2 regions of the Protaetiibacter sp. SSC-01 genome follow, and region 1 is predicted to be linked to the other one. Evidence: predicted binding sites of a transcription regulator. Region 1 holds the regulator's gene; the other holds the start of a gene.
What was found. Region 1 encodes LexA, which represses DNA repair genes until DNA is damaged. Its sites were predicted from a motif close to TCGAACANNTGTTCGA; they were not measured.
Positions count from the first base shown of each region.

Region 2: H4J02_RS02635 (HNH endonuclease signature motif containing protein) is a predicted target of LexA. The motif match lies at 5,950-5,965, and genes of this name have one in related genera.

Region 1 covers NZ_CP059987.1:1,849,216-1,858,098, forward strand. The annotation lists gene H4J02_RS08735 (histidinol-phosphate transaminase) at 1-944, opposite strand, end outside; gene H4J02_RS08740 (LysM peptidoglycan-binding domain-containing protein) at 994-1,374, opposite strand; gene lexA (transcriptional repressor LexA) at 1,676-2,350, shown strand; gene H4J02_RS08750 (alpha/beta fold hydrolase) at 2,302-3,072, opposite strand; gene hflX (GTPase HflX) at 3,139-4,689, opposite strand; gene H4J02_RS08760 (class I SAM-dependent methyltransferase) at 4,733-5,380, shown strand; gene dapF (diaminopimelate epimerase) at 5,785-6,645, opposite strand; gene miaA (tRNA (adenosine(37)-N6)-dimethylallyltransferase MiaA) at 6,648-7,580, opposite strand; gene miaB (tRNA (N6-isopentenyl adenosine(37)-C2)-methylthiotransferase MiaB) at 7,577-8,883, opposite strand, start outside.
Region 2 covers NZ_CP059987.1:553,317-562,199, forward strand. The annotation lists gene cysS (cysteine--tRNA ligase) at 1-763, shown strand, start outside; gene rlmB (23S rRNA (guanosine(2251)-2'-O)-methyltransferase RlmB) at 801-1,784, shown strand; gene H4J02_RS02620 (heme-degrading domain-containing protein) at 1,851-2,321, opposite strand; gene H4J02_RS02625 (MMPL family transporter) at 2,357-4,531, opposite strand; gene H4J02_RS02630 (DUF4032 domain-containing protein) at 4,546-5,802, opposite strand; gene H4J02_RS02635 (HNH endonuclease signature motif containing protein) at 5,985-7,862, shown strand; gene H4J02_RS02640 (ABC transporter ATP-binding protein) at 8,220-8,883, opposite strand, start outside.

The sequences.
Region 1 (8,883 bases):
GCCTGCGGGTTCTCGACGCCCTCGAAGAGCACGAAGTTCGCCTCGGTCGGCCAGGGCCGGTAGCCGAGCGCGGGGAGCTCGGCGACGATGCGGTCGCGCTGGGAGGCGATGTCGTCGACCATCGCGAGCATCTCGGGCGCGTGGGCGAGCGCCGCGACGGCGGCGGCCTGCGTGAGGGCCGACAGGTGGTACGGCAGGCGGACGAGACGCAGGGCGTCGGCGATGACGGGGTCGGCGGCAAGGTAGCCGACGCGCACGCCGGCGAACGCGAAGGCCTTGCTCATCGTGCGCGACACGACGAGCCTCTCGCGACCCGGCAGGAGCGTGAGCGCCGAGGGCTTGTCCTTCGGCATGAACTCGGCGTACGCCTCGTCGACGAACACGATGCCGTCGGTCGCGTCGTAGGCGGCCTCGATCGTCTCGAGCGCCAGTCCCGTGCCCGTCGGGTTGTTGGGCGCGCACAGGAAGACGAGGTCGGGACGGTGCTGCTCGATCGCCCGCACGGCCGTCTCGGGGCGGATGTCGAAGCCGGCGTCGCGGTCGGCCGTGACCCACGCGCTCCCGACGCCCGCCGTGATGATCGGGTGCATCGAGTAGGTGGGCGGGAAGCCGAGCACGCTGCGACCGGGACCGCCGAAGGCCTGCAGCAGCTGCTGGATGATCTCATTCGAGCCGTTCGCCGCCCACACGTGGTCGGCGGTGAGGCCGTGACCGAGGTACCGCGCGAGCGACTCGCGAAGCTCCATGAACTCGCGGTCGGGATAGCGGTTGGCGGTGAGTACCGCGTGGGCGAGCGACTCGATGATCTCCCGAGCGACCGGCTCGGGGATCGGGTGCGTGTTCTCGTTGACGTTGAGGGCGTACCGCACGTGCTTCTGCGGCGCGCCGTAGGGGGTGAGGCCCCTCAAGTCGTCGCGGATCGGGAGATCGGAGAGGGAGGCCACCCCGCGATTCTAGTGAGCGGCCCTGTGCCCTCTCCCCGGCGACCGGGGGCTACTCCGCCGAGTACTCGGCGGGGATCGCGAGGCGCTGACCGGGCTGCACCTCGGTCGTCGGCAGCTGGTTGAGCTCGACGAGGGCCGCGACGACCTCGCGCGGATCGGACTCCGGAGCGACCCACGCCGCGAGATCCCACAGGGACTCGCCCGAAGCCACGGAGATGTACTCGAAGGTGGTCGTCGACGCCGTCGAGCCCGCCTGCGCCGGAGTGCCCGAGAGGGCGGAGAGCGTGAGGGCAGCCGCGATGGGCGCGCCGAGGAGGGCTCCGAGCACGGCGCGACCCCGACGCGTGATGCGCAGGCGCGGGCGCGCCGCGGGACGGGCAGCCGCTCGCGCGGAGGGGAAGCCGGCGGTGGTGAGGGTGACGGTGCTCATCTGGTCCTCCTGGGGGTGCGGGCCGTCTGGCCCGGTGGACAGCTTCCGCATCCGGCCTCGGCCGGGAGGCCGGATGCGAAGCTGTGTTCCGAATGTATCTTCGATCGAACAAACGTTCAAGTCCTCCGGCGGAATTCCCCGGATCCCTGGATTCCCGGGGATCCGATCCGACGACACACTCGAACGGATGTTTGCCCGCACCCGCCGGAGCGGATACAGTTTCGATCGACGGGATGAATCCGATCACGGACCACCGACATCGCATCCCTCACCCGTGAGAACCGAGCCGTAGGAGGCCCCAATGAGCGACATCGAGCAGGCCGACGAGCGCCCCGCCACGCGGCGCCGCAAGAGCCTCAGCGAGAAGCAGCTCGCCATCCTCGAGGTCATCCAGCGCTCGGTGTCGAGCCGCGGATACCCGCCGAGCATGCGCGAGATCGGCGACGCCGTCGGGCTCGCCTCGCTCTCGAGCGTGACGCATCAGCTCAACCAGCTCGAGCTCGCGGGCTACCTGCGCCGCGACCCCAACCGGCCGCGCGCGCTCGAGGTGCTCATCGACATCCCCGTCGCCGAGGACGCGGGCTCAGCCGCCCCCGTGGGCGACGCCGCGATGGTGCCGCTCGTCGGCCGCATCGCCGCGGGCGTGCCGATCACGGCGGAGCAGCAGGTCGAGGAGATCTTCCCGCTCCCGCGGCAGCTCGTCGGCAAGGGCGAGCTCTTCATGCTCAAGGTCTCGGGCGACTCGATGATCGACGCCGCCATCTGCGACGGCGACTGGGTCGTCGTGCGCTCCCAGAACACGGCCGAGAACGGTGAGATCGTCGCCGCGATGCTCGACGGCGAGGCGACCGTGAAGGTCTTCCGTCAGCGTGACGGTCACACCTGGCTGCTACCGCGGAACACCGCGTTCGAGCCGATCCTCGGCGATCAGGCCGAGGTGCTCGGCAAGGTCGTGGCGGTGCTTCGCTCGGTCTGAGCCACGTGGCGGGCGAGCCACTCCTCCACGACGTGCATGAAGCGCGCGTGGTCGTCGCGGAAGACGGTGTGGCCCGCGCCCTTGATGGTCTCGACGGTCATGCCGAGCCTGCGCAGGCCGGCAGCCGCCGCATCCGTGATGAGAAGGCTCCTCTCGGCGAGCACGACGAGGCTCGGCGCCACGAGCCGCAGAGGCGGCACGATCGGGCGCGAGTCGGCGAAGCCGAGGATGGTGCGCTTGTCCCAGTCGCGCAGCGTCGCGAGTTCGATGTCGACGTCCTCGGGGCTCCAGCGGGGGTTCCAGCGCACGAGGGCCGAGCGGCGCGGGCGAGGCGCGAGCGCGAAACCGACCTTGAAGAGCACCCCGCGGATGCCGCGCGGGAACGCGAAGGCCGGGTCGACGTAGATGGCGGCGCGGGGCGCGAGCCGGTCGGCCGCGAGCGAGGCGACGAGCCCGCCGAGCGAGTGGCCCATGACGAGGTCCGGCGGACCCTCGAGCAGCGGCGTGACCGTCTCGACGACGTCGTCGGCCCATCCGCGAGGCGTGTAGCGGCGCGACCGCGGTGAGGCGCCGTGCCCCGCGAGGTCGACCGCGAGCACCCGGAAGCCCTTCGCCTCGAGCTCGGCGCTCACGCGGTGCCACGCGCGATGGTCGGACATGATGCCGTGGACGAGGATCGCGGTGCGCGGGCCCTCACCCGACGCGTGGACAGCCAACTTCACCCTCCGAGGCTACGTCGACCGGCTGGGCGGCCGCCCTGCCCCGTCTGAGGGATACGTGGGAGAGGCTTACGCGGGTGTCGTCGCCGACTCGAGCTGGTGCGCCACGGCCTCGCTCGCCTGCACGCGCATCCGGGTGCCCGTCTCCTCGTAGCTCGTCTCGAGCACGCGCGCGCGGTCGTGCGCAAGCGCCACGAGGTCGCCGCGGTCGTACGGGATGAGCACCTCGAGCTCGACGTCGGGCAGCGGGAGGCGGCGGGCGATCTCCTCGAGGAGCTCCTCGACGCCCTCGCCCGTGCGGGCCGACACGAACACCGAGTCGGGCTCGAGGCCGCGCAGCAGCATCCGGCGATCGTCGTCGACGAGGTCGCCCTTCGTGAAGACGATGAGCTCGGGCACGTCGCGCGCACCGGCATCGCCGAGCACGTCGCGCACGGTCGCGATCTGGGCGGCCGGGTCGGGGTGGCTGCCGTCGACGACGTGCAGCACGAGGTCGGATGCGGCGACCTCCTCGAGCGTCGAGCGGAACGCCTCGACGAGCTGGTGCGGGAGGTTCCGCACGAAGCCGACGGTGTCGGCGATCGTGAAGACGCGCCCGTCGGGCGTGCGGCTGCGGCGCACGGTCGGGTCGAGCGTCGCGAACAGAGTGTTCTCGACGAGCACGCCCGCGCGCGTGATGCGGTTGAGGAGGCTCGACTTGCCCGCGTTCGTGTAGCCGGCGATGGCGACGGCCGGCACCTGGTAGCGGTCGCGGTTGGCGCGCTTGGCCTGGCGGCCGGGCGCGAAGCCCTTGATCTGGCGGCGCAGCTTCGCCATGCGCGAGTGGATGCGGCGGCGGTCGAGCTCGATCTTCGTCTCACCCGGACCGCGCGAGCCCATCCCCTGGCCGCCCGCGGCCTGGCCACCGGCCTGACGGGACATCGACTCACCCCAACCGCGGAGGCGCGGGAGCAGGTACTCGAGCTGCGCGAGCTCGACCTGCGCCTTGCCCTCGCGGGATTTGGCGTGCTGGCTGAAGATGTCGAGGATGACGGCCGTGCGGTCGATGACCTTGACCTTCACGGCATCCTCGAGCGCACGCCGCTGGCTCGGCGCGAGCTCGGTGTCGGCGACGACCGTGTCGGCGCCGACGGATGCGACGATGTCGGCGAGCTCGGCGACCTTGCCTCGGCCGAGGTACGTCGCGGGGTCGGGGTGCGGCCGACGCTGCAGCACGCCGTCGAGCACGACGGCACCCGCCGTCTCGGCGAGGGCCGCGAGCTCGCGGAGGGAGTTCTCGGCGTCCTCGAGCGACTCGGACGGCGTGTAGACGCCGATGAGCACGACGTTCTCGAGGCGCACCTGCCGGTACTCGACCTCGGTGACGTCGGCGAGCTCCGTCGAGAGACCGGCGACGCGACGCAGCGCGGCACGCTCCTCGCGGTCGAACTGCTCGCCGTCGCGGTCGCTGCCGACCGCCGTCGCGTCGTCCTGGAGCGCCGCGGCACGGCCTCCGAAGACGCGCACGCCGGCGTGCGCACCCTCCGTCGCGAGGATGCGATCCAGTGCGTCGCGCGGGGCCTCGTCGCCCTGCACGGCGTCGCCCGACTCGATCGGGGCTGTCTCGCGGAATTCGCTCATGTTCCGGTTAACCCTAGTTCCTCGTTTTCGGTAGGTTCTCAGCATGTCGTCCGAGCACTACTTCTCGACGTCGCCGTCCGGCGACGCCGTGCTCCGGACCATCTCGGTGCGGCTCGCGGGCCGCGATCTGCAGGTGACGACCGCGAACGGCATCTTCAGCCCCGAGCGTGTCGACACGGGCACCCAGGTGCTGCTCGCCCACACGCCCGCCCCGCCCCCCGGCGGGAACTTCCTCGACCTCGGCTGCGGGTGGGGTCCCATCGCGCTGAGTCTCGCGCTCGAGTCACCCCGTGCGACCGTGTGGGCGGTCGACGTGAACGAGCGAGCACTCGACATGGTCAGGCGCAACGCCGAGGCCCTGGGCCTCGACAATGTCAACGCCTGCCGGCCCCAGGATGTTCCCGCGGATGTGCGGTTCCGCACGATCTGGTCGAACCCGCCCATCCGCGTCGGCAAGAACGAGCTGCACGCGATGCTCTCGCACTGGCTCCCGCGCCTCGACGCGGGCTCGGATGCGTGGCTCGTCGTCGCGCGCAACCTCGGCTCGGACTCGCTGCACCGCTGGCTGCAGGGCGAGCTGCCCGCCGACTTCGCCGTGCTGCGCGCCGCCACGAGCAAGGGCTACCGTGTGCTCCGCGTGCGTCACCGCTCCGGCACGGGGCTCACACAGCCCATCGACGTCGTGGGCTGAGCGGCCGACGTCATCCGTTCGACGGTCTCGATACGCCGCCTGCGGCGGCGCTCGACCGGCGGGAGAGCGCGGCTACTCGGTCGGCGGGAGAGCGCGGCTACTCGGTCGGCGGGAGAGCGCGGCTACTCGGTCGGCGGGAGAGCGCGGCGCTCGACCGCGGGTGACCACGGGGCTGGATTCGACACGCCGCCTCCGGCGGCTACTCAACCAGCGGTGAAGCCGACACGTCGCACGAGCGGGCAACTCGCACGTCGCACGAGCGAAGCGGGGGTGCGGGGTCGGTTTCGAGACGCTGGCATCGGGACGGGCGGGAGCGCGCCGTCCAGGCGCGCGGGGGCATGCGGCTCGAAACCGACCCCGCTCCGCCGCGATGCGGCTCGGGGCGCGTCAGCGGACGGCGGGCTCTACGGCAGCGTGACCGCGCCGTCGAAGACGAGGGTCGCGGGGCCGCTCAGATGCACGTGGCCGTCGGCGACGCGCACGCCGACCTCGCCCCCGGGAACCCGCACACGCCAGACGTCGGGGGCGCCCTCGCCCGCCCACGAGCGCGTCGCGAGGGCCGCAGCGGCGGCGCCCGTGCCACACGAGAGGGTCTCGCCGCTGCCGCGCTCGTGCACGCGCATCCGGATGCGGCCGACGCCGCCGGAGATGAGGGGCTCGCCGGGCACGACGAATTCGACGTTGGCGCCCTCGGGGGGCGCGGGGGCGATGACGGGGGCCTCGCTCAGGTCGAGCGCGTCGAGCTCGTCGTCGTCGGCGAGCGCGACGACGACGTGCGGGTTGCCGACGCCGACGGCGAGCCCGGGCCGGTCGACATCGAGGCGGCGCGCGGAGACCATGGCGTCGCCTGCGACGACGTAGGGGCCGAGGTCGACCTCGAAGCCGTCCTCGGTGCGCGTGAGCACGCGCACGCCGCCGCGCGTGCCGATGTGCACGGCTTCGCCGATGGCGAGGTCGAGCAGGCCCTCGGCCAGCAGGTAGGCGCCGTAGACGCGGATGCCGTTGCCGCACATCTCGGCGGGGCTGCCGTCGGCGTTGTGGTAGTCCATGAACCATTCGGCGCCCGGGTCCTCGGCGAGTGCGGCGGCGCCCTCGGGCAGGCTGGCGGAGCGCACGGCGCGGATGACGCCGTCGCCTCCGATGCCGAAGTGGCGATCCGCGAGGGCGGCGAGCTGCGTCGCGTCGAGCTCGAGTCGGCCGTCGGGGTCGCTGTACAGCACGAAGTCGTTGCCCGTGCCGTGGCCCTTCGTGAAGGCGATGTCGATGCTCACCCGGGAAGCCTATCCGCGGCGGCCTGCACGGCGTCGTACGCGGCATCGACGCGCGAGGGGTCGTCGGCATGCAGCCACGTCGTGTCGCGCGAGCGGCCGAACCACGACACCTGGCGGCGCGCGTAGCGGCGCGTGAGGGCCTGGGTCTCGGCGATCGCCGCGGCGGCGTCCATCCGCCCGTCGAGCTGGGCGAGCGCTTGCGCGTAGCCGATGGCGCGGCTCGCGGTCGTGCCGAGCCCGGCGGGGCGCAGGCGGGCGACCTCGTCGACGAGACCGGCGTTCCACATCCGTTCGACGCGCGCGTCGAGTCGCGGCACGAGGGCTTCGCGCTCGAGCCGGAGGCCGAGGAGCGTTGTGGGGCGCCACGTGCCGCCCTCCTCGGGCAGGCCGGAGCCGAAGGGCTCCCCCGTGAGCTCGACGACCTCGAGGGCGCGCACGATGCGCCGCCCGTTGTGCGGGCCGATGGCCTCGGCTGCCTCGGGGTCGAGCTCGCGCAGGCGCGCGTGCAGGGTGCCGGGCCCGTGCGCGTCGAGCTCGGCCTCGAGCCGCGCTCGGATGGCGGGGTCGGTGCCCGGGAAGCGGAAGTCGTAGACGACGCTCGACACGTACAGGCCGCTGCCGCCCACGAGGATCGGCACGGCCCCGCGTGCCAGCATGTCGTCGACGACGGCGCGCGCCTCGACCTGGTAGCGCGCGACGCTCGCCTCCTCGCGCGGCTCGAGCACGTCCAGGAGGTGGTGCGGGATGCCGCGGCGCTCGTCCGCGGGCACCTTCGCCGTGCCGATGTCCATGCCGCGGTAGAGCTGCATGGCGTCGGCGTTGACGATCTCGGCGGGGGTTCCGGATGCCGCGAGTCGCTCGGCGAGGTCGAGGGCGAGATCCGTCTTGCCGGTGCCGGTGGCGCCGACGACGCCGACGAGCAGGCTCACTCGGGACGCAGGCCCGGAAGACCGAGGTTCACGGTGCGTCCGCCGCCCGTGCTGCCGTGGCTGGGGACGGCGCACGACTCCGCCTCGGCGCGGTCCCATGCGTCGCCCGCACGCGTTCGGCGGATCGGCAGCGCGGGACCGTCGGGTGCGGCGATGAGGTAGTGCGGCGTCGCGCGCGTGACGGTGACGCTCACGATGTCCCCGGGGCGCGGCGCGGGGCCGCCCTCGGGCACGTCGAAGTGCACGAGACGGTTGTCTTCGGCGCGGCCCGACATGCGGCGGGTCTCCTCGTCGCGGCGGCCTTCGCCGTTGGCGACGAGCACCTCGACGGGGGTGCCGACGAGCTTCTGGGCCTCCTCGCCCGAGACGCGCTCCTGCAGCTCGATGAGGCGGTCATAGCGCTCCTGCACGACCTCCTTCGGCAGCTGGTCGGGCATCGTCGCAGCCGGCGTTCCGGGGCGGATGGAGTACTGGAAGGTGAACGCGGATGCGAAGCGGGCCTGCTCGACGACGCGCAGCGTCTCCGCGAAGTCCTCCTCCGTCTCCCCCGGGAAGCCGACGATGATGTCCGTCGAGATGGCGGCGTGCGGGATGCGGGCGCGCACGCGGTCGAGGATGCCGAGGAAGCGCTCGGAGCGGTACGAGCGGCGCATCGCGCGCAGGATGCGGTCGGACCCGGACTGCAGCGGCATATGCAGCTGCGGCATGACGTTGGGCGTCTCGGCCATGGCGTCGATGACGTCGTCGGTGAAGGCGGCGGGGTGCGGGCTCGTGAAGCGCACGCGCTCGAGGCCCTCGATCTCGCCGGCCGCTCGGAGGAGCTTGCTGAAGGCCTGACGGTCGCCGAACTCGACGCCGTAGGAGTTGACGTTCTGGCCGAGGAGCGTGACCTCGATCGCGCCGTCGTCGACGAGGCTCTGGATCTCGGCGAGGATGTCGCCGGGGCGGCGGTCCTTCTCCTTGCCGCGCAGCGACGGCACGATGCAAAACGTGCATGTGTTGTTGCAGCCGACGGAGATCGAGACCCAGCCGGAGTAGGTGTTCTCACGCCGCGTGGGGAGCGTCGAGGGGAACACCTCGAGAGCCTCGAGGATCTCGAGCTGCGCCTCGCCGTTGTGGCGCGCGCGCTCGAGGAGCGTCGGGAGCGAGCCCATGTTGTGCGTGCCGAAGACGACGTCGACCCACGGCGCCTTCTCGAGGATGACGTTCTTGTCCTTCTGGGCGAGACAACCGCCCACGGCGATCTGCATGCCCTCGTGGGTGCGCTTCGTTGCGGCGAGGTGGCCGAGCGTGCCGTAGAGCT
Region 2 (8,883 bases), 1.3 Mb from region 1:
GAAGCGCTACCTCGGCGCGGAGTTCGACATCCACGGCGGCGGCCTCGACCTACGCTTCCCGCACCACGAGAACGAGCTCGCCCAGTCGAGCGCCGCGGGCGACGGCTTCGCGCGCTACTGGGTGCACAACGGCATCGTCATGGTCGAGGGCCAGAAGATGTCGAAGTCGCTCGGCAACTCCATCTACGCGGCCGAGTTCCTCGCGCTCGCCCCGCATGTCGTCGTGCGCTACTACCTCGCGAGCGCCCACTACCGCTCGACGATCGACTACCACCCCGGCGCCCTCGAGGAGGCCGAGGCGGCTCTCGACCGCATCCGCGGCTTCCTCGAGCGGGCCGAGCGCGCGCTCGAGTCCGCCCAGGTCGCGGGCCCCGGCGACGGCCGCGTGCCCGACGCCTTCGCGGATGCGATGGACGACGACCTCGGGGTGCCTCAGGCGATCGGCGTGCTGCACGAGACCGTGCGCGCCGGCAACGTCGCCCTCGACGCGGGCGACTTCGAGCAGGTCGCCGTCGCGCGCGAGCGCGTGAAGGCGATGGCGGGCGTGCTGGGGGTCGACCCGACCTCGCCCGAGTGGGCCGCGCCCGCATCCGGAGCCGCCGAGGCCGCGCTCGGGGCGCTCGTCGAGAAGCTGCTCGCCGACCGGGCCGCAGCCCGAGCCGCGAAGGACTTCGCGCAGGCCGACCGCATCCGCGAGGAGCTCGCCACGGCGGGCATCGCGATCGACGACACCCCCGACGGGGCGCGCTGGAGCCTCGCATGATTTCCACCGACCACATGACGACGCAGGGGAGCTGCTGATGGCCAAGCCGGGACGCCCGGGGGCGCGCAAGACCAAGAAGGGCGCGACCGCCGGAACGGGAGGCCACGGGCGCAAGGCGCTCGAGGGCAAGGGGCCCACGCCGAAGGCGGAGGACCGCAGCTGGCACGTGGCCGGCAAGCGCAAGGCGGCGAAGGAGCGCCTAGACGCCGCACGCGCCCGCGCCGGGAAGACGGATGCGCCCGCCAAGCGCGCGCCGCGCCCCAAGAAGGCGGACGAGGGCGAGCTCGTCACGGGCCGCAACTCGGTCGTCGAGGCGCTGCGGGCGAAGATCCCCGCGACGACGCTCTACGTCGCCGCACGCGTCGAGATGGACGACCGCGTCAAGGAGGCGCTGTCGATCGCGACGAAGCGCGGCATCCCCGTGCTCGAGGTCATGCGCCCCGAGCTCGACCGCATGAGCGGCCACGACGCCGTGCACCAGGGCCTCGCGCTCAAGGTGCCGCCGTACGAGTACGCCCACCCCTTCGACCTCGTCGAGCGCGCGCACGAGACGGGCCGCCCGCCGCTCATCGTCGCCCTCGACGGCGTGACCGACCCCCGCAACCTGGGCGCGATCATCCGCTCGGCGGGCGCGTTCGGCGCCCACGGCGTGATCGTGCCGCAGCGTCGCTCGGTCGGCATGACGGCGTCGGCGTGGAAGACCTCGGCGGGTGCCGCGGTGCGCGTGCCCGTGGCGATGGCCGCGAACCTCACGCAGACGCTGCAGGCGCTCAAGAAGGAGGGCCTCTTCGTGCTCGGCCTCGACGGCGGGGGCGACACCTCGCTGCCGGGCATCACCTTCGCCGATCGGCCGATCGTGATCGTCGTCGGCTCGGAGGGCAAGGGCCTTTCGCGCCTCGTCACGGAGAACTGCGACGCGATCGTCTCGATCCCGATCTCGTCCGATACGGAGTCGCTCAACGCGGGCATCGCCGTGTCCGTCGCCCTCTACGAGGTCGCGAAGCTCCGCGCCGAGTCCTGACCCGCCATAGTTCCCGTTCCGCGTGTTCGCACCCGTTCGTTCGGCGACTAACTCGCGGAACGGGAACTATCGGGAGGAGAGGTAGCGCCGCACCGCCTCGGCGGTCGTCGCATGGTCGACGACGTCGGGCTCGCCCGAGGTCGTGATGGTGCCGACGACCTCGCCGGCCACGCGGATGGGGATCGAGCCGCCGTGCGCGCGCAGGAGCTCGTGGTCGACATCCGTCCGCTCCTCGAACGGCGTGCCCGCCTCCGCATGACGCAGCTTCACGAGGAGCGACGGCTCGCCGAAGCGCTCCGCGACGGCCGCCTTGCCGGCGAGCCAGGGGTCGTTGCCGGGGCCCGTCGTGCCGAGCTTCGCCTGGAACACCACGTCGCCGCGCAGCACGATGCGCACGGCGAGGTTGAGCCCGCGCTCGTCGATCACCTCGAGGGCCGCGAGGCCCAGGTCGACGGCGTCGTCGTTGTCGAACGACTCGACGTCGACCGCGTCCTCGCGCTCGAGGTCGGCGACGGTGTACTCGGGGAGCTCGGCCATGTCGGCAGACTATCGCCGCGCGCGGGTCGCGACCGTCAGTCGCGCAGCGCGAACCGCGCGTGCAGTCGCTTGAGCGGCGCGGGCGCCCACCACATGATCCGCCGCTGCCACGTCATGAACGCCGGCACGAGCAGGCAGCGCACGAGCGTCGCATCGAGCAGCACCGCCACCGCGAGCGCTGTGCCGAGCTGCTTGATGACCATGAGGTCGCCCGTCGCGAAGCCCGCGAACACGACGATGATGATGAGGGCGGCGGATGTGATGATGCGGCCCGAGCGCTGGATGCCGCGCGCGATCGCCTCGGCGTCGTCGACCCCGCGTTCCACGAGCTCGGTGATGCGCGACAGGATGAACATCTCGTAGTCCATCGCGAGACCGAAGCCGAACACGAGCGTCAGCAGCAGCACGAGCACGTCCACGCCGAGCACATCATCCGGGTCGACGCCCATGAACCCGGCGAAGTTGCCCTCCTGGAACCCCCAGACCAGCACGCCGAGCGACGCCCCGAGCGACAGCACGCTCGCGAGCAGTGCCTTGATCGGCACGACGAGCGAACCGGTCATGAGGAACAGCAGCACGACCGTGCCGAGCGCGATCACGAGCACCGCCCACGGCACGCCGTGAGCGAGGGTGTCGGTGAAGTCGGCCGTGCGGGCGTCCGCACCCGTCACCCACGCCGGCGCGTCGGGCCGCTCGGCGCGCACCTCGCGCACGACCTCGACGCCCGTCTTCGGCTCGACCACGACGTTGGTCCGCCACACCTCGTTCACCTGCTCGGGCTCGCCCACCTCGACGACGTGCTCGAGACCGGATGCGGCATCCGCCCACCCCGCGAGCACCGCCTCCGACTCCGCGACGAGCACGACGCGCGGTGGCGCCGCATCCGGGAAGTGGTCCTCGAGCGCCGACATGAACGGGTACTGCGTCGACGACTCGGGCAGCGTGTCGACGCTCGTGTTGGCGATGCGCAGCTGCAGCACGGGGCTGCCGAGCAGCACGAGCACGGCGGCGGATGCGAGGGCCACGAGCGCGGGATGCCGCTGCACCCGGCGCGTGAGCCGGGAGAAGAACCCCTCGTCGGGGGCGATGTCGCCGAAGCGGCGCAGCACGCGGCCGGCACCCGGAATGCGCGTGAGGAGGCCGGGCTTGAGGAGCGAGCCGCCGAGCAGCGCGAGAAGCGCGGGCAGCAGGGTGAGCGCCGACAGGATCGAGATCGCCGTGACCGAGAGCGCCCCGAGGCCGATCGCGCGCACGACCGCGGCGTCGAAGCACAGCATCCCGAGCGCCGCGATGCCGAAGACGGTGCCCGAGTAGAGCACCGTGCGGCCCGCGGTGTCGGCCGTGCGCGCGATCACCTCGAGGCGGGTGCGGCCGTCGGCGTGCCGTGATTCCTCGCGGAAGCGGCTCACGATGAGCAGGCCGTAGTCGATCGAGAGGCCGAGTCCGACGGCGGTCACGACGTTCATGACGGTCGTGTTGATCTCGAGCAGGTAGGTGAACGCGAAAAGGGCACCGAGGCCGCCGACGCTCGACACGAGCGCACCCACGAGCGGCGTGCCCGCGGCGAGGAAGCCGCCGAACACGACGAGCATCACGAGCAGCGCGATCGGCAGGGCGATCGCCTCGCCGCGTGCGAGATCCGACTGCGAGAGCTGCATGATCGAGTCGACGAGCAGGGCCGTGCTGCCCACCTCGGCGGTCGCATCGGGGTCGAGGGAGCGGATGTCGGATGCCGCCTCCGCGAGGCGCTCGTCGACCCGCTCGACGAGGTCGTCGTCGACCGTGCCGTCGTGCGCCCGCACGGTCGCCGTCAGCAGGAAGCCCTCACCGTCATCCGAGAACAGGCCCGCGGCCTGCGGGGGGATGCTGCCGTCCGGCATCCGGGGGATCGCGAGCGGGTCGACGACCTCGACGTCGTCGCCATCGAGGTCGGATGCGACCGCGGCCGTGATCCGCGCGAGCTCGGCATCGTCGAGGTCGACGCCGTGCACGAGCAGGGTCGAGGTCTCGTCGGCGCCGCCGGAGAGCAGGTCGTCCGCATCCGCCGACTCGACGTCGCCCCACGCCCAGGACGAGCCGAGTCGGTCGAACAGGCTCTCACCGAGCACGCCGCCGATCGCGACGGCGACGACCGCCGTGAGGCCCGCGGCCCACGCGACGACGGTGACGATCGGGTGGCGCGCGGCGGATCGGGCCAGCCGCCCCGGCACGCCCGGTTGCGCGCTCAGACCTTCGCCATCCAATCCTCTTCGCCGTCGTCGACGACCGCGATGGGGAGCGTGATGGCGGCCGTCGGCGGGCCGACCACGGTCACCTCGTCGCGGCGGTGGCGCAGCACGGTGTCGATGTAGGAGGTGAGCGCCTCGGCGAGCGGCACGTTGCGCTTCTGCTCCTGCGAGAGGTACCAGCGGTGGTCGAGCAGCTGGTGGAACACCTCGGCCGGCTCGAGCTTGCCGCGCAGGTCTTTCGGGATCGAGCGCACGACCGGTTCGAACACCGACACGAGCCACTCGTGGGCCACCATCTCCTCGTCGTCGGCGGCCTTGCCGCGCGTCGCCCGGTAGGAGTCGAGATCGTTGAGCAGACGCCGCGCCTGGTTCTCGCCCGCGTCGAGCCCCGTGAGGCGCAGCAGGCGCCGGGAGTGGTGGCCGGCATCCACGACCTTCGGCTGGATGCGCACGCTCGTGCCGTCGCCGTCCTTGCGGATCGAGAGCTCCTCGATGTCGAAGCCGAGGTCGTTGAGGCGCTCGACGCGCTCGCGGATGCGCCAGCGCTCCGCCTCGGGGAAGGTCTCGGATGCGGTCAGCTCGCGCCACAGCGACCGGTACGCCGCGACGATGCCGTCGGCGATCCCGACGGGGTCGACGGCCTCATCGAGGCGACCGCCCGACTGCAGGTCGAGGAGCTCGCCCGCGATGTTGACGCGTGCGACCTCGAGGTCGTTCTCGCGCTGCCCGTTCGAGAGGCCGCCGTCGTAGAGCTTGCCGGTCTCCGCATCCACGAGGTAGGCGGCGAAGGCGCCCGCGTCGCGGCGGAAGAGGGTGTTCGAGAGCGAGACGTCGCCCCAGTAGAAGCCGATGAGGTGCAGGCGCGCGAGGAGGAGCGCGAGGGCATCGACGAGTCGCGTGGCGGTGTCGGGGCGAAGCGCCTGCGAGTAGAGCGCGCGGTAGGGGAGCGAGAACTTGAGGTGGCGCGTGACGAGCGCGGGGGAGAGCTCCTCGCCGTCGTCGCCGATGCGGCCCGTGACGACCGCGACCGGCTCGACGCACGGCACGTCGAGGCGCTGCAGGGTGCGGAGCATGTCGTACTCGCGCCGTGCGAGCTCGACCGTCGTCTCCTTGATCGCGACGACGAAGCCCTCGAGGTGAACGAATCGTACGAGGTGGCGCGAGATGCCCTTCGGGAGCGCCGCGATCGTCTCCTCGGGCCACACCTCGAGCGGCAGGTTCCACGGCAGGTCGAGCAGCGCCGGGTCCGGCATGGCGGAGGTGATCGACAGCGAGCTCACGGGTCGAGCCTATTGCTTGGGGCAGGGCGTGGGCCGTGGGGGTGGGCCGGTGCGGGGCGGGACGGTGCCACTCCTCCACAAAGGGTGTTCGACGAGTTCTCCACCGGTTCTCCACATCTGTGGAATACACGTTCGAGTCTCGGTAGAATCGCTCCATGGCCACTTCCGCATCCGCATTCGAGGCGTCCGCCGCGGCGTCCTACGCGGATGCTGTGCGCGCGGATGCGGATGACGCTCGGTTCGTCACGACGGTGATCGCACCAGACGGCAGTGTTGCGTGCCCGGCCGCCACCCGCGAGTTCGTCGACGAGTCCGATTTCGCCGCGTGGGATCGGGAGCTCGGGATTCCGCCTGTACCCGAGCCCGTCGTCGAGCAGGCGAGCGCGTTGGGCGCCATCATGATCGCCGCGTGCGACGCCGATCGGCTGGGCGAGGTCACCGACCGTGCCCTCCTGGAGCTCGCCGAGCTCGTCGCCGCGCAGGAGAGACTCGTGCGCGCGCAGTCCGCCCTCATCGCGGGCGAGGTCGCGCGCCGCTCGCGTCCAGAGCTCGGACTCTCGGGGCTCGCGCAGTCGCTCGGGCATCGCACGGCCGCTGAACTCATGCGCGTCGCGACGGGATCGTCGCTGTCAGACGCCAAGCGCAGCGTCGCGGTCGGCACGATGCTCGTCGAGGCGGCGGAAGCCGCACGGGCAGCGCAGGCTGCGGGAACAGCTGGCGGCGCCGGTGGCGGCCCCGGTGGCGAGGGTGGCGACGGCGACGCCGCGTCGGTGGGAACGGGGCGCGACGGGCTCGGGCCCAGCGGCGACGAGCTCACCGGCGACGAACCCAGCGGCGACGAGCCCAGCGGTGATGGGCCCAGCGGTGACGTCATCGGCGGGGTCGGGCTCGTGGACCCGGCGACGGGCGAGGTGCTCGATGCCCCGGTATCCGCTGCCGCCGCGCCTCCCGTTCCGCCGTCGCAGCCGTGGATGGCTCCCGTGCTGCAGTCAGTACGCTCCGGCGACGTGTCGGTCGAGCAGGCGGATGCCATCCGCCGTGGGCTGGGCGAGCCCGACCGGCCGACCGGCGATCCCGCACAGGATGCGGGACGCGTCACGGTCGAGGCGCTCACCGAGGCGGCCCGTCTGCTCGCTGACGAGGCTCGCTCGCTCGACGTCGACCGGCTCCGCACGCGGGCCCGTGTGCTCCGTGACGAGCTCGACGTCGCGGGCGTCGCCCTGCGCGAGCGCCGTCGTCACGAGGCGCGATCGCTGCGCGTCTATCGCCAGCCCGACGGCATGTCGCGCCTCGTCTGGCTCATGGACCCCGAGACCGCGGCTGTCGTCACCGAGGTGTATGACCGGGTCACCTCGCCCAAGCTCGGCGGGCCCCGCTTCGTCGACGCTGCCCAGCTCGAGCGTGCTCGGGGCGTCGAGCGCGACCCGCGCAGTGCGGAGCAGCTCGCGTCCGACGCGTTCACCGAGCTTCTTCGCGTCGGCCACACCGCCGACCCCTCGCTCCTCCTCGGTGAGGGTGCGCCCGCCGTGCGGGTGCTCGTCACCGCCACCGACCTGGCCGCCGGAACGGGCGTCGCCTTCCTCGAGGGGCAGACCGCCCCCGTCTCGATCGCCACCGCCGAGCGCCACATCTGCGTCGCGGGTGCTCGGCACATCGTCTTCGACGCCGAGAAGCGCCCGCTCGACCTCGGCCGCACGACCCGCCTCTACACGCGCAAGCAGCGGATCGCGCTCCACGCTCGAGACGGCGGATGCATGTTCCCCGGCTGCGAGCGCCCGCCATCCTGGACAGAGTCCCACCACATCCGGCACTACGTGCGAGACGGCGGCGGCAGCGACATCGACGACGGAATCTCGCTCTGCCGACACCACCATCGACTCGTGCACGACCAGGGCTGGGAGTTCCGGCACCGGGTGCACGAGGGCGCCATCCGCTACGAGCTCATCCCACCGCGGACGATCGGCCGGCAGCAGCGCCCCATCCCGCTGCCCACCAAGTCCGGCGCCTACCGCCGCCTCGCCGCTCGACATTGAACTGTGACGCGCGCGCCGCCAGCGGCGGTGCCCAGCGGGCAGAGATGACGAGCGGTCCCCGGCGCCCGCGAGCGACGGTCATTCGGGCGTGTCCGGCGGCCACTGTCCTGCCGGGCCGGTCTCGAGACGCGTCGCCTGCGGCGGCGCTCCGCGACCACCTCGAGTGGAGACCTGCGGAACCGTGAGTCGCGTCCCGGACGAGGCCACCCGAGCATCAGGCCCATCCCCAGAGCGAGACCGACCTCGGGTGACCGCGGGACCGACCCACCCCGGGCACGAGCCCGGCCCGCGCACTCGTACCCGCAAACGACGGAGGCCGCACCCCCGAGGGGATACGGCCTCCGTGCTGAGAGTTGCTTACGCGCTGGCGCTGACCGCCGCGTTGAGACGGTCGCCCGACTCGACGTCGAACACGTGCACGTGCTTCGGAACGGGGGTCACGACGACCTTCTCGCCGGCCTCCGGGTGGTTGCGACCGTCGACACGGGCGATGATGTCGACACGGTGACCGTCGAGCTCCGTGTGGCCGTACAGGTAACCGTCCGCACCGAGCTCCTCGACGACGTCGACCTCGACCGTGAGGCCCTCGCCACCCGACGAGATGGCGACATCCTCGGGGCGGACACCGACGATGACCTTGCCCGACTTCGCCGACGCGAGAACGTCGCGCTCGATCGGAGTGACCGACGTACCGAAGCGCACACCGCCGTCGGCGACATCCGCCTGGAAGAGGTTCATCGCGGGCGAGCCGATGAAGCCGGCCACGAACACGTTGTTCGGCGTCTCGTACAGGTCACGCGGCGAACCGACCTGCTGCAGGATGCCGTCCTTGAGCACCGCGATGCGGTCGCCCATCGTGAGGGCCTCGGTCTGGTCGTGGGTCACGTAGACCGTGGTGACACCGAGACGACGCTGCAGCGACGCGATCTGCGTACGGGTCTGAACGCGGAGCTTCGCGTCGAGGTTCGACAGCGGCTCGTCCATGAGGAACACCTGGGGCTGACGCACGATCGCGCGACCC